2 regions of the Streptomyces sp. NPDC018833 genome follow, and region 1 is predicted to be linked to the other one. Evidence: riboswitches for the same ligand, from Rfam matches in the RefSeq annotation. Region 1 holds a riboswitch; the other holds the start of a gene.
What was found. Region 1 has a riboswitch for cyclic di-AMP ahead of ACH5AF_RS21245 (transglycosylase SLT domain-containing protein). Riboswitches for the same ligand answer to the same signal wherever they lie in the genome.
Positions count from the first base shown of each region.

Region 2: linked by a shared signal. The riboswitch ahead of ACH5AF_RS23775 (C40 family peptidase) and the one ahead of ACH5AF_RS21245 (transglycosylase SLT domain-containing protein) in region 1 are both predicted to bind cyclic di-AMP.

Region 1 covers NZ_JBIRZM010000010.1:145,833-153,357, reverse strand. Annotated here, with positions in the region: gene ACH5AF_RS21250 (zinc-dependent alcohol dehydrogenase) at 1-1,172, opposite strand, end outside; cyclic di-AMP (ydaO/yuaA leader) riboswitch at 1,633-1,787, shown strand; gene ACH5AF_RS21245 (transglycosylase SLT domain-containing protein) at 1,792-2,577, shown strand; gene ACH5AF_RS21240 (metallophosphoesterase family protein) at 2,706-3,197, shown strand; gene ACH5AF_RS21235 (hypothetical protein) at 3,244-4,086, shown strand; gene ACH5AF_RS21230 (winged helix-turn-helix transcriptional regulator) at 4,970-5,320, opposite strand; gene ACH5AF_RS21225 (NAD(P)-dependent oxidoreductase) at 5,372-6,259, shown strand; gene ACH5AF_RS21220 (acetylxylan esterase) at 6,598-7,525, opposite strand, start outside.
Region 2 covers NZ_JBIRZM010000012.1:161,862-169,386, forward strand. Annotated here, with positions in the region: gene ACH5AF_RS23745 (adenosylmethionine--8-amino-7-oxononanoate transaminase) at 1-807, opposite strand, end outside; gene bioB (biotin synthase BioB) at 800-1,969, opposite strand; gene ACH5AF_RS23755 (8-amino-7-oxononanoate synthase) at 2,116-3,270, shown strand; gene ACH5AF_RS23760 (ATP-binding protein) at 3,488-3,919, shown strand; gene ACH5AF_RS23765 (LysR family transcriptional regulator) at 4,086-5,021, opposite strand; gene ACH5AF_RS23770 (LysE family translocator) at 5,128-5,760, shown strand; gene ACH5AF_RS23775 (C40 family peptidase) at 5,849-6,325, opposite strand; cyclic di-AMP (ydaO/yuaA leader) riboswitch at 6,329-6,513, opposite strand; gene ACH5AF_RS23780 (hypothetical protein) at 6,826-7,134, opposite strand; gene ACH5AF_RS23785 (ATP-dependent Clp protease proteolytic subunit) at 7,144-7,525, opposite strand, start outside.

The DNA of each region.
Region 1 (7,525 bases):
AGGAGGGTCTTGACCATGCCGTCGGCCTTCGCCTGGAACATCGCGTACGCCTCGGGGCCCTTCTCCAGCCGCATTATGTGGGTCGCGAAGCCCTCGACACCGAGCGGATCGGCGTCCGTCAGCACCGGAAGGATGTCGTCCACCCAGCGGTGGACATTGGCCTGGCCCATGCGGAGCTGGATCTGCTTGTCGAAGAGGGTGAGCATCGGCACGGGATCCGCCATGCCCCCGTAGACCCCGGCCAGCGAGATCGTGCCGCCGCGCCGCACCGCGTCGATGGCCGTGTAGAACGCCTGCAGCCGGTCCACCCCGACGTGCTCCATGACCCGGCGGGCCACCCGTCCGGGCAGCAGGCCCGTCGCCCACTGGCCCGCCTTGGCGACCGGTGCGCCGTGGGCCTCCATGCCCACGGCATCGATGACCGCGTCCGAGCCCCGGCCGTCGGTGAGCTCGCGGACCGCGTCGGCGACGTCGTCGTGCTCGCGCAGGTCGAGTGCCTTCACGCCCCGTTCCTCGGCCCGGTCGAGGCGCTCGGGGACGAGGTCGACACCGATGACGAGTCCGGCACCGCGGTGGAGCGCCACGCGGCACGCCATGTCGCCGATCGGCCCGAGGCCGAGGACGGTCAATGACCCGCCGGACGGGACGCCGGCGTACTCCACGGCCTGCCACGCGGTCGGCAGCACGTCCGACAGGTAGACGAAGCGCTCGTCGGGCGGTCCTTCGGGCACCTTGACCGGCAGCTTGTCGCCGAAGGGCACCCGCAGGTACTCGGCCTGCCCGCCGGGCACCTGCCCGTACAGCTTTGTGTAGCCGAACAGCGACGCGCCCGTGCCGCGGTCGCGCACCTGGGTCGTCTCGCACTGCGAGTGGAGTCCTTGGGCGCACATGAAGCACTCGCCGCACGAGACGTTGAACGGGACGACGACGCGGTCACCGGCCGAGAGGCTTCGCACCTCGGGGCCGGTCTCCTCGATGATGCCCATGGGCTCGTGGCCGAGGATGTCGCCCGGGTCGAGGTAGGGGCCGAGGATTTCGTACAGGTGCAGATCCGAACCGCAGATGCCGGTCGAGGTCACCCGGACGATGACATCCGTCGGCTCCTTGATGCGGGGATCGGGGACCGTCTCGATCCGGACGTCCCTCCGGCCCTGCCATGTCAGCGCGCGCATCGTGTCCTCCCACGTGATGTCGGTGGGCGGCCGGCGGCCGCCGTACGGGCGCAGCCGCGCACCCGAACACCACGAGCGAGTACCCGAATCGGGCGAGGTCATTACATACGGAATAAATCGGACTATTCCCGAACGGTGAAGTGTCGGAATTTTCCGTACGGGCACCTCCCTTTTTATTGCCCTAATGTCCGTTTAGAGGTGACTAGGGTGGCTCTTTGCTTTTTGTTCTCGCTTCCGTGATGTCGGTCACGCGACGCGGCCGCGGGGTCGGCGGCTGACTGCGCAGCTTCCTTGTGGGGAACGCGAGTTGAGTTCTCGACAGGAAATCAGGAAGGTCATTTACGTACTGTTTTTCCGCCTTGGCATTGCGGTTGTGAATTCATGGCTTGTTCCTTCCGGTCGCTCTCCCTTACGGTCACCGCAATCCGGATGGACCGCCGAGTCCTGCCGCCATCCGGAATCCGACCACACGCACTCGTTCGGCAGGAGCGGGGGACCCAGGTAAGCCGCCGATCCGGAATCCGGAACGGCTCGGGGTGAAGTCGCACCGACCATGCGACCGGGCATCTCCAGCCCGAACCCGACAGCTCACCTCGCAGGCGACGGAGAGGAATGCGTCATGCCTGCAAAGGGTAAGCACCGCCGTCACAAGTCCAGCCGGCTCACCCGCGGCCTCGTCGCCGCGGGCATGGGCGGTGCAGCGTTCGCCCTGCCGGTGATCGGCGCGACCACCGCCGGTGCCGCGCAACCGGCCCAGTCCGCGACCGCGAAGGCCGTCGTCACGGCATCCGCCGCGGCGAAGAAGGCCCCCACGACGTACACGGTCGTCGCGGGTGACTCGCTGGCGAAGATCGCCCAGGAGCACTCCCTCAGTGGCGGCTGGAAGAAGCTCTACAACGACAACCGCCGGAACATAGGCGCTGACCCGTCGCTGATCCGCCCCGGTCTGAAGCTCAGCATCGGCGCCAAGGCCAAGCCCTTGGACCGCGCCACCGACACCGCCCGCGCCGACCGCACCGCGGCCCGCACCGCCCCGGTGGCGAAGAAGGCCCCGGCCGCGAAGCCCGCCAAGGCCAAGACGTATTCCGACGATCTCGACGGCTGGATCAAGGAATCGCTCGACATCATGGCCAAGCACGGAATTCCCGGCACCTACGAGGGAATCCACCGGAACATCATGCGTGAGTCCTCCGGAAATCCGCTGGCGATCAACAACTGGGACATCAACGCGGTGAACGGTACGCCTTCCAAGGGTCTTCTCCAGGTGATCGACCCCACGTTCCGGGCCTACCACGTGCCCGGCACGTCGATGGACAGCTATGACCCGGTCGCGAACATCACCGCCGCGTGCAACTACGCCGCCGCCAGGTACGGCTCCATCGACAACGTGAACGGTCCGTACTGACCGTAGCCCCGTATTCGCGGCTTCGATTGCAGATGGAATCGCGCCGGGCTCCTGTTCTGACATCACGTCAGCGCGGCGTCCGGCGCGGCCGTGTGCCCGCCCGGTGCCGGAAGGCGGAAGGTAGGGGCATGCGACTGCTGCTGATCTCCGACACTCATGTGCCCCGCCGCGCCCGCCGGCTGCCCGACGAGGTGATGGCCCGTGTCCAGGAGGCCGATGTGGTCGTCCACGCCGGCGACTGGGTCGACACCGCGACCCTCGACCTGCTCGAGGCCCGTTCCGCCCGCCTCCTCGCCGTGTACGGCAACAACGACGGCGCCGAACTGCGCGCCCGGCTGCCGGAAGTGGCCCGGGCGGAGCTCAGCGGCCTCCGGTTCGGCGTCGTGCACGAGACCGGCCCGGCCCGCGGACGGGAACAGCGGTGCGCCGACCGCTTTCCCGACCTCGACGTGCTCGTCTTCGGCCACAGCCACATCCCGTGGGACACCACGGCCCCCGGCGGCCTGCGGCTCCTCAACCCCGGTTCCCCGACCGACCGCAGGCGCCAGCCCCACCACACGTACATGACCGCCCAGGTGGCGGACGGTGCGCTCACCGAGGTCCGGCTGCACCGCCTGTGAACGGAACCGGGTAGTTTTACGGTCAACCGATCCGAGGAGCCCGCCCGTGTCCGCCAGGCCCCGCCTCCTGTTCGTCACCGACCTCGCCTACCGGGCCAAGGGCCGACGGTACTGCGACGAGGACATCTTCCTGTCCTCCCGGCTGCGCCAGGACTTCACCCTCGCACTCGCCCACCCGGCGGACGCAGCCGCGCTGATGGACGACTTCGACGGTGTCGTGGTCCGCAACAGCGGTCCCGTACTGCACTACCAGGACGCGTACGACGCCTTCCGCGACCGGGCCGTGCAGCGCGGCACCCGGGTCTACAACCCGCTGAGCGCCCGCGGGGACATGGCCGGCAAGCAGTACCTGCTGGACCTCACCAGGGCCGGATACCCGGTCATCCCCACCGTCGACCGGCTCGACGACCTCGGGCTGCTGCCCGCCGCCGACGAGTACGCCGTCAAGCCCAAGACCGGCGCGGACTCCATAGGGCTACGCTTCGTGCGCCCCGGCATGCTCCCCGACCTCGCCCGCGGCGACGTCCTGATCCAGCCGCGCGTCGACTTCCGCTACGAGGTCTCCTTCTACTTCGTCGACGACACCTTCCAGTACGCCCTGCACGCCCCCGACCCCGCCCGCCGCTGGGACCTTGAGCCGTACGAGCCCACCGGGGACGACCTCGACTTCGCCCGGCGCTTCATCGCCTGGAACACGGTCGACCACGGGATCCAGCGCGTCGACGCCTGCCGTACCCGCGACGGCGCACTGCTGCTCGTCGAGTTGGAGGACCTCAACCCCTACCTGTCCCTGGACCTGGTCGGCGACACGACCCGGGAGGCGTTCGTCGCGGCCATGAAGTCCTCACTGCACCGCTTCCTCGCGACCCCGGCCACCCCCGCCCCGTAGGGACGCGCCCGAGCGCCGGCCACCCCCGCCCCGTAGGGACGCGCCCGAGCGCCGGGCACCCCCGCCCCGTAGGAACGGGCCCGAGCGCCCCCGGCCGCTCAGGGCCGGGTGCGAGATCGTCACCGACGCGGTGGTCCAGCACCTGCGACTGACGTTCCTGTCCGCGCTCGTCAGTCGCCCTCGCACGCCGTCGCCGAGTGCCCGATCAGCGAACCTCGTAGACATCGGGTTGCCGGTGAGAACCGCCTGACCGGAGCAGGCCGACGCCGGGTGACCGTGGGCTCGTTCACCCCCAGGAAGCCGCCGCCTACCTCACGGGCGTACTCACAGCCCGCGACCGCCACGAGCCAACCGACCAGCTCAACAGCCTTGTCGCCGACCTGGGACACCTGCCCCTCGCCCTGGCCGCGCTACATCATCGCCGCGGACCTGACCTGTGCCTCCTACCGAAGGCTGCTGGCCGACCTGTTGCCGCAACCCGGGACCCTCCCCGACGACCAGACCGCCACCCTGGCCGCCACCTGGTCACTGTCCATCGAACGAGCAACCGGATCCGCCTGGCGGGCCTGGCCGCCCCATGCTCCGGCTGGCAGCCCTGCTCGACAGCCCCCCGACGGTGGACCCCCGCCGAGGGCCGGGCGGGTGAGCGGCGCGTTCGGTGTTCGCCGTTGCGTCCGACGACGAAGTTCCCCGCCACCTGTCGGCCCCAGGCCGACCCACCCCCACGCCACGAGACACCCGCGAGCGCACCGGCATCAAGAGGCCACCGCCCTCCGTACCCACCTTTTTGTGGGTACTTGTCGACGCATGGAGGCAGAGGGGAACCTGGTCACACGGCGGCCGAAGGGACGCCGGATCCACGTGAGACGGGGGTGACCATGCGTCAGGAGGCCGACTGTGCCTGGGCGAGCTTCTCCAGACGACGGTGGCCCCAGTCGGAGACGGGCCCCAGGGCCTCCGAGAGCTCGCGGCCGAACGGGGTGAGGGAGTACACCGTCTTCAGCGGCAGCTCGTCATGCACCTCCCGGTGCACCAGTCCGTCCGTCTCCATCTCGCGGAGCGCCTGAGTCAGCACCTTCTCGCTGAGGCCCGGCAGCCGGCGTCGCAGCTCCCCGGGGCGCCACGGGCCGGATTCCAACAGCCACAGCAGAACGGTCTTCCACTTGCCGTCGATCACGGCAATCGCGGCGGTCACTCCGCAGACGTTCATGTCCCGGGTACGACTGCGCGTCATATGGGCCCCCTTCATTGCTTTCTTCCGGTATTTCTAAAGAGGTTGATAATCGTGTCTTCACGCACTGAACAGTCTGCCGTCACCGTGCTCGGTCTCGGGCCGATGGGCCGAGCCCTGGCCGGAGCGTTCCTGGACGCCGGCCTACGGACGACCGTCTGGAACCGGACGCCGAGCAGGGACCGCGACCTGGTCGAGCGAGGCGCGGTCGGCGTCCGATCCGCCGAGGAGGCGGTCGCCGCGAGCGGGCTGACCGTTGTCTGCGTGGTGAACTACGACGCTGTGGACGCCGTTCTGCGGCGCGAGGCGGTCACCGACGCGCTCAAGGACCGTACGGTGGTGAACCTGACCGCCGACACTCCGGCCCGGGCCCGCGACACGGCGGCCTGGGCAGCGGGGCACGGCATCCAGTACCTGGACGGCGCCATCATGACACCGACCACGACCATCGGAACGCCCGCCGCGGTCCTCGTCCACAGCGGCCCCGAGGAGCTCTACCGCGAGCACCTTCCCACCCTTGAGACACTGGGCGGCACCCACACCCATCTCGGCGAGGAGATCGGCCGGGCGGCGGCGTACGACATCGCGCTGCTGGACATCTTCTGGACCGCCATGGCGGGCTATGCCCACGCCCTGGCGGTGGCCTGGGCGGAGGGTGTCACCGCGCGGGAGCTGGCCCCGTTCGCCAAGGGCATAGGCGCGATCCTGCCGCCACTCTTCGAGCAACTCGCTGAGGGTGTGGCCGACGGCGATTTCTCCGGCGAGGGCAACCCGATCACCTCGGCGGCCTCGTCCATGGCCCACATCGTGCATACCTCCGAGGGGCATGGCATCGACGCGGGCGTGATGCGCGCGGCAGAGGGCATGGCCCGCCGCGTCATCGGCCTGGGCCACGGCACGGACGGGTTCATCCGCATCGCCGAGGTGCTGGGCCGCCGCTGAGGAGACGGCGGGCCGGGAGCCGCAGCCACGGCGGCAGCGCACCGACCCTGCCCAGGCACACCCGCGAGGACTGGGACGCCGTCGCCGCCGAACTCGACAGCCGCCCACGCAAGACGCTCGGCTGGGAAACCCAGCCACCGCCGGGGAGACCGTCGTACGCGGCCGCGGTTCCGGGCGGCTGCATGTCAGCTCCTCGGTGCGACGGGGAAAGCGTTTTCTGTCGCGCAGGACAGGACCGGCTGCCGGCCTGGTCAGGGCGACGGCCGTCCCGCGGCCCCCGTCCGTCCCACGGCCCCCGTCCGTCCCACGGCCCCCGTCCGTCCCACGGCCCCCGTCCGTCACCGCGTCAGCACACCGGGGAGCCAGGCCAGTTGGGCGGCCTCCTGGAACGGGCCGCCCCCCTCGTGGTCGTTGAAGTCGTAGACCTCGATGTGCTTCTCCTCGTGGGCGTAGGCGTTGAAGGCGGCGAACACCGTGGACGGCGGACACGTCTGGTCCTCCAGCGCCGCCGAGAAGAGGGCGGGAGTCCGGCCACGCGCCGCGAAGTGGACCCCGTCGAAGTACGCGAGCGTGCGCGCCGCCTGCTCGCTGCGGCCGCGGTGGGTGCGCAGGTAGTTGCCCACCTCCCGGTAGGGGTCGCGGTCGGTGAGCGTCGTGGCGCGCGGGAAGTCGCACAGGAACGGAACGTCCGGGGCGACGGCGGCGAGGTCCGGCATCAGGCCGCCCACGGCCAGCGCGATCCCGCCGCCCTGGCTCGCGCCGACGGCCGCCGTCCTGGCCGCGTCCGTCAGCGGATGCGTGCGCGCCGCCTCCACGGCGCGTACGGCGTCGGTGAACACCCGCCGGTAGTAGAACTCATGGGGATCACCGATGCCCCTGGTGAGGAAGCCGGGGTGGGCGGGGGCGCTGCCCACCGGATCCGCCGTGCTGCCGTGCGCCCAGCCGCTGCCCTGACCGCGGGTGTCCATGACGAAGTGCGCGAATCCCGCCGACGCCCACAGCAGATGAGTGTGCGGCAGTCCGCGCCCGCCGCCGTAACTGAGGAACTCAACGACCAGCGGCACCGGTTCGGATGTGCCGGCCGGCAGTACCAGCCACCCCTTCACCGGGTGGCCGCCGAAGCCGGCGAACGTCACGTCATGGACCTCCACGGAGGTCAGAGGGGTCTCGACGCGGTCGAAACGTGCGCTGAGATCATGGGCGCGGGCCTCTTTCAGCGTCTTCGTCCAGAACGTGTCGAAGTCCGCCGGCTCGGCGGAGGAGCTG
Region 2 (7,525 bases), on a different contig from region 1:
ACCCGCGTGCCCGGCCGCGAACAGTTCGCCCGTGCGGCCGAAGCCGGTCGCGATCTCGTCGAAGACCAGCAGCACGTCGTGCTCGTCGCACGCCTCCCGCAGCACCCGCAGGTATGCGGGGGAGTGGAAGCGCATGCCGCCCGCGCCCTGCACCACCGGCTCCACGATCACCGCGGCCAGCTCGTCCGCGTGCCGCCCGATCAGCTCGCGCAGCCCGTCCGCGTACGACTCGTCGTATTCGGTCGGCGGCGCGGGCGCGAAGACCTGCCGTGGCAGCACGCCCTTCCACAGACCGTGCATGCCCCCTTCCGGGTCGCACACCGACATCGGCTGCCACGTGTCACCGTGGTAGCCGCCGCGCCAGGTCAGCAGCCGCTGCTTGGCCGGGCGTCCCACCGAACGCCAGTGCTGGAGGCACATCTTGACGGCGACCTCGACCGACACCGAGCCCGAGTCGCACAGGAAGACGTGCTGCAGGGGCTCCGGGGTGATCTCCACCAGCCGCGTCGCGAGCCGTACGGCCGGCTCATGGGTGAGCCCGCCGAACATCACATGGCTCATACGGCCCAGCTGCGCGGTTGCCGCCTCGTTGAGGACGGGGTGGTTGTAGCCGTGCACCGCCGACCACCACGATGACATGCCGTCGATCAACTCGCGCTGTCCGTGGATCTCTTCGGCCAGCCTGAGCCGTACCCCGGACGCGGACTCCACGACCACGGGATCCGTAAGGCCCGGCATCGGAGCGTACGGATGCCAGACATGGGCGCGATCCAGGGCGCGCAGCTCGCCGGGGGAGAACTCAGGCATTGGGCGCGACGTCCGTACCGGCACCGCGGCGGCGTACGGCGACCAGTTCCGTGCGCGCGGCGGGCGCCTCGGCCGGAGCGGCCTCGGCGGCGGGCGTGTCACCGGCGCAGCCGCCCTCGCCGCCGTCACCGCACACCGACCCGCAGCCGCCACCGGAGACACGGTGCTCGGGCAGCGTCGTCGTGTCGGTGCCCTCCACCTCGAAGCCGGCGTCCGCGATCATCTCCAGGTCGGCCTTGCCCGCCTGGCCCTCGCTGGTCAGGTAGTCGCCCAGGAAGATCGAGTTGGCCAGGTGCAGCGCGAGCGGCTGAAGGGTACGCAGATGGATCTCGCGCCCGCCCGCGAGGCGCACCTCGACGTCGGGGCAGACGAACCGGACCATCGCCAGGATGCGCAGCGCCCGCTGCGGGGTCAGGTGCCACTCCTTGGCGAGGGGGGTGCCTTCGAAGGGGATGAGGAAGTTGACCGGCACCGAGTCCGGGTCGAGCTCGCGCAGCGAGAAGACCACGTCCACCAGGTCCTCGTCGCTCTCGCCCATGCCGGCGATCAGACCGGAGCATGCGGACAGGCCCGCGGCGTGCGCCTTGTTCACCGTGTCCACGCGATCGGCGTAGGTGTGTGTGGTCGTGATGTCCCCGTACGTCCCCTCGGACGTGTTCAGGTTGTGGTTGTACGCGTCGGCGCCGGCGTCGCGCAGTCGCTCGGCCTGGCCGTCGGAGAGCAGCCCGAGGCAGGCGCACACCTCGACGCCCTCGTTCTGTTCCTTGATCGCCTCGATCGTCTTCGAGACCCGGTCCACGTCCCGGTCCGTCGGGCCGCGGCCGCTCGCCACCAGACAGACCCGCTTCGCGCCGCCGGCCACACCGGCGGCCGCGGCCTCGGACGCCTCGTCGGGCTTCAGCCAGGTGTACTTGAGGATCTCCGCCTTCGAACCGAGCCGCTGCGAGCAGTACGAGCAGTCCTCGGGGCACAGACCGGACTTCAGGTTGACCAGATAGTTGAGCTTCACCCGCCGTCCGAACCACTGGCGGCGCACCTTGCCGGCCGCGGCCACCACATCGAGCAGATCGTCGTCGGAGGTCGCCAGTACGGCGAGGGCTTCTTCACGGGTCGGCAGCTCGCGCCGCAGCCCCTTCTCCACCAGGGTGTTCAGCAGGTCCATGGTGCTGATCCTTACCCACGGCAGCGGCCCCGGCCAAGGAGGAACCCCACAACAGCCCGGCTTTGAGGTGTGTGCATGGCCACATCGGTTCCCCGCCCGCATCCGGTTAGGGTCTGTGCGCTGCCTACAAAAGGACCGGACACCTCATGCCGCAGGCCACTCAGGATCCTTTCGACTGGATCGACGACGAGGCGCGCCGCCGGGAGCGCGCGGGACTCGTCCGTACGCTCCGGCCGCGCACCGCCGACTCGGTCCTGCTCGATCTGGCGAGCAACGACTACCTGGGACTCACTCGGCGGCCCGAGGTCACCGGGGCAGCCGCCGACGCCGCTCGCCGCTGGGGCGCGGGCGCCACCGGCTCCCGCCTGGTCACCGGCACCACCGCGCTCCACACCGAGTTGGAGCGCGAACTCGCCGGATTCTGCGGATTCGAGGCCGCCCTCGTCCTGTCCTCCGGCTACGCGGCGAACCTCGCCGCCGTCACCGCGCTCGGCGGCCGGGACGCCCTCGTCGTCTCCGACGCGGGTAACCACGCCTCCATCGTCGACGGCTGCCGCCTCTCCCGCGCCGAGAGGGCGGTCGTCCCGCACGCCGACCCCGAGGCCGTGCGCAAGACCCTCGCCGCCCACCCCGGCCACCGGGCCCTCGTCGTCACCGACTCCGTGTTCTCCGTGGACGGCGACGCGGCGCCGCTGCCCGCACTCGCCGAGGTCTGCCGCGAACACGGCGCGGCCCTCCTCGTCGACGACGCCCACGGTCTCGGCGTCCTGGGCGACGGCGGCCGGGGAGCGCTCGACGCCGCCGGACTGGCCGGCGCGAGCGGAGTCGTCGCCACCCTCACCCTCTCGAAGTCCCTCGGCAGTCAGGGCGGCGCGGTCCTGGGCCCGGCCCGGGTGATCGAGCACCTGATCAACACGGCCAGGACCTTCATCTTCGACACCGGACTCGCACCGGCGGCGGCCGGCGGCGCGCTCGCCGCCCTGAGGGTGCTGCGCCGGGAACCGGAGCTCGCCGACCGTGCCCAGGAGGTCGCCGCCGTGCTGCACCGGCGGCTGACGGACGCGGGGCTGACCGCCGCACGGCCGGACGCGGCCGTCGTCTCCGTACAGGCGCCCTCGCCGGACGCGGCGCTCGCCTGGGCGGCGGACTGCCGGGCGGCGGGCCTGGTCGTGGGCTGCTTCCGGCCCCCGTCGGTACCGGACGGGATCTCGCGCATCCGGCTCACCGCCCGCGCCGACCTGACCGACCGGGAGCTCGACACGGCCGTCGCGACCATCGTCGGGGCCGCGCCGCGCGCCTGAAGTGAGCCGTCCCGCGCGCGGTACGCACCTCCCCAAATACGGTCTCCCGTGGCAGAGTTCACCGCTTTGAGCGACAGACATATCCCTATCTCGGTGGATCGCCGCGCCGGATGGACGACAAGTGGCAGTCTGACGACGAAGCGCAATCCGTGGCCGTCCTCGCGTGTCATCCGCTACGAGTCGGAGCCCGGCCCGGTGGGAAAGGGACAGCGTCGCCATGGCAGACCGTCGAGAAGCATCCGTCACTCTGCCGAGCGATCCGGCTTCGGTCTCCGCCGCCCGGAGATATGTCACCGATGTCATCTGCGACTGGGGACTGTCCGACGGGACCGACGTCGTCGACACCGTGCGACTGATCATCTCCGAACTCGCCACCAACGCCGTGCAGCACACCTTCGGCCAGTCGCCCACCTTCACCGTCGACGTGCACCTCGAACGGGACGAGCAGCTGTTCATCGGAGTCACCGACAGCCATCCGCGCTGGCCGCGCAGGCTGCCTGCCGCGGTCCGGCAGGACAACGGGCGGGGCATGGTCATCATCCGCAGTCTCACCGCTCAGTACGGCGGGCGGCTTTCCGTGACCCCCACGCGGGAGGGCGGCAAGACGGTGTGGATCGCGCTGCCGTGGACCGTTCCGGTGCAGAGCTAGGCACCCTCTGCCGGGTCAGGCCCCTGCCGAGTCAGGCCCCTGTCGGTCAGGCTCCTGTTGGCTCGGCGGCCCCTTATCTCCAGTCAGGCTCCCGTCGGCTCAGGCCCCTTCGCTCCGGTCAGGCCCCTCTCTCGGGTCAGGCCCGACCAACGGGGTGCCGGGCGGATCACGACGTCCGTCCGCCCGTCCCCTGTTGTCCCGCCCGGCCGAACGAGCCCCGCAGCAGTACCCGCAGCGACTGCGTCGCCGGCCCCGACTCCTCGCCCCGGTGCACGACCGAGATCGTTCGGCGGAACGCGGCCGGTTCCAACTGGCGTATCTGCACCGGAGTCGCGGACATGGCCGCGACCATCTCCGGCACCACGGCCACGCCGATGCCCGCGCTCACCAGCGCGCAGACCAGTGCGTAACCGGGGGACTCGCACACCACGGCCGGTGTCGCGCCCGCTTCGGCCAGCGCTCCCTCCACCCCCCTGCGCGGCGGATGCGACGGAGCGCTGCTGATCAGCGGCTGTCCGGCGAGATCGCTCACCGGCAGTCGCCCCGAACCGCCCGCCAGGGCGTGCCCGGGGGCCGTGACGATCACCAGCTCCTCCACCAGCAGCGGTTCCATGACCACTCCCGGCGGGAGCGGCGCCGGCTCGGCGGGCTCGTAGGCGTGCGTCAGCGCGAGGTCCATCTCGCCGCGCGCCACCGCCGTGACCCCCGCCGGCGGCTCGTACTCCGCGACCGTCAGCTCCACGGCCGGATGCGCGCGGCGAAAGGCACTGAGCACCGGGGGCAGCAGATGGATGCCGACCGTGGTGAACGTCCCCACGCGCAGTCGGCCGCCCGTCAGCCCCGACAGCGTGGCCAGCTCGTGCCGCGCCCGGTCCATCTCGTCCAGCACCCGGCGCGCCCGCTCGGCGAGCAGCTCGCCCGCGGCCGTGAGCCGCGCCCCGCGGTGGTGGCGCACGAGCAGCGGCGCTCCGGCCTCACGTTCCAGCTTGGACAGCTGCTGGGAGAGCGCCGGGGCGGTGTAACCGAGGCGGGCCGCGGCGCGGGTGATCGAACCGGCCTCCGCGACCGCGACCAGGGCCGCCAGCCGGGTCGGGTCGTACATCGCTCCTCTTGGACGCTCGTCAGGCGCCTGCCTTAAGCAGTGCTTTGGACCGACCCAGGATATTGCAAGTACCTGCTGAAGGCTCGAAACGGTCAGGCTGGGGGCCATGGATGCACAGCTGATCGCCTTCATTGGTGTCGCCGCAGGCATGGTCGCCATGCCGGGCGCCGATTTCACCGTGGTCGTAGGCAGTGCGCTCGCCTCACGCCGCGCGGGCGTCGCCTGCGCGGTCGGCGTCGCGGGCGGACTGCTGGTGCACACCGCACTGGCCGTGGCGGGACTCGCCACGGTGCTGGTGGCGGTGCCCGTGCTGTACCGGACCCTGCAGATCGCGGGCGGGGTCTATGTGCTGTGGCTGGGCCTGCGCGCGGTGCGCTCGGCCCTGCGCCCGCTCGACGGGCCCCTCGCGATCGACGGCGCCACGGCCGCCCCCAGCGTCCGACGCAGTCTGCGCCAGGGCTTTCTCACCAATGTCCTCAATCCGAAGGCGCCGGTCCTCTTCCTGAGTCTGCTGCCGCAGTTCGTGCCGGACGGTGCCGCGGTGCTGCCGCGCACCCTGCTGCTCGCGACGATCGTCGTCGTGCTGGCGCTGATCTGGTTCCCGGCGGTGGCACTCCTGGTGGACCGGCTGGGCCGGTGGCTGCGCAGGCCGCGCACCACACGGGCCGTGGAAGGCGTCACGGGCGGCGCGCTCACCGCGCTCGGCGCGACGCTGCTGGTCCAGGCGCCGGCGCACTGACCCACCTGCGTCGGCCGCCACCGCACCTGCGGTGCCGGCGACCTCTTACGCGATGTGCTGACCGCCGGGGACCGGAGCTGCCGGGGGGTCAGCGCACGCGGCCGTACGAGACGCTGCTCGTCCAGATCTTGGCCAGCCGCACCACGTCGCCGGTCTTCGGCGAATGCCAGATCCGTCCTCTCCCGGCGTAGATGCCTACGTGGTAGACGTAGCCGCCGGAATGGAAGAAGACCAGGTCACCGCGTCGCCGTTGGGAGGCGGAGACATGGCGCGTGCGGTTGTACTGCTGCTGCGCGGTACGCGGCAGCTTCTTGCCGGCCTTCTTGTACGAGTACACCGTCAGCCCGGAGCAGTCGAAGCGGTGGGGGCCGACGGCACCGAATCTGTACGGCGACCCCTTCTTCGACGCGGCCACTTGGAGTGCTTTGCTCGCGTGGCTGGTGACCGCATGCGCCTCGGTGGTGGCTCCGGGAGCGAGGAGTGTGCCGCCGACGGCGGCGATGGTCAGTGCCGATACGGCGCCCGCGCGGGTGAGCAGGAACGGGACATGCATCTGCGCAGTCATGCGCAACCCTTCGTCAGCCGCCTGTGAAGGATGACCTGTCGGGTTCGGACCGCGAAGACGCCCGGCCGCCGAAGCGGCTTCACCCCAAGGGGACCACCGGGATCACCGGTCACCCCGTGCTGCTCGGGTCCTCCACTCCTGCCGATGCACTTCTGTCGACCAGACGTCCGGTACGGCGGCAGGACTCAGCGTCCGCCCGGACCGCCCCGTCAGGTGGCGAGGGCTTGTCGTCCAAGGATCGTGACCCACCGATGTCCGATTTCCGAGTTGAAACGGCTTTTGTGAACCTGATCACGACTGATCTGTTCGGGTGGACAGGGGCGTTGGGGCTTGAGTCGCCTGACGGGAAATCATGGTTGTACCAGCGGTGAAACGGTCAACTCCGCCAAATCGGTGGTCGAACGGCGCAAGTCCTGCGACACACGACAACTACGCCGAAGCTCCACCGAACGGGGTACGAAAGCCGCTACCCCGTTGGCGGTTGACAGCGCGATCGACCGTCAACTCGTCGAAGCGGGCGGTACGGTCACCCGGTTCGCCCTGCGCTGACCGTCGAGAATCCGCAGCGCCTCGGCAAGAGTGTCCGCGTAGACCTCGTTCTCGCCGCGCGTATGCATCAGTGTCAGGGCGTCCTTGAGTGCGGCGGCCCGTCCGACGAGTGCCTGCGCGGCACGCAGCGCGCCGTAGGTGTGCGTGGCGCGGGACGGGTTGATCCGCCCCAGCAGATCGACCACTTCGAGATAGCTGTCGACGAACTCGGCCTCCGCGCACGTCAGTGCGGGCAGCGGCGGCATCGTGGGAGGCAGCATCGCGCGCGCTCACCTCGTCCTTGTGGCGACGGGAGACGCCTTACGGTTCTGGACGACGTGATCCACCAGGCCGTACGCCTTCGCCGCGTCGGCGTCGAAGATCTTGTCCCGTTCCAGATCGGCCGCGATGCGCTCGGCGTCCTGTCCGGTGTGGCGCACCAGCATGGTCGCGAGCTGCTCCCGCAGGCGGAGCAACTCGGCCGCTTGGATCTCCAGATCGGACGGCTGGCCCCGCAACGGCTCCTCGGCGGCGGGCTGCTGGACGACGATCCGTGCGCCCGGAAGCGCCATACGCTTGCCGGGGGCCCCGGCCGCGAGCAGCACGGCGGCGGTGGAAGTCGCCTGGCCGATGCAGGTGGTGGCGATGTCGCAGGTGATGACCTGGAGCGTG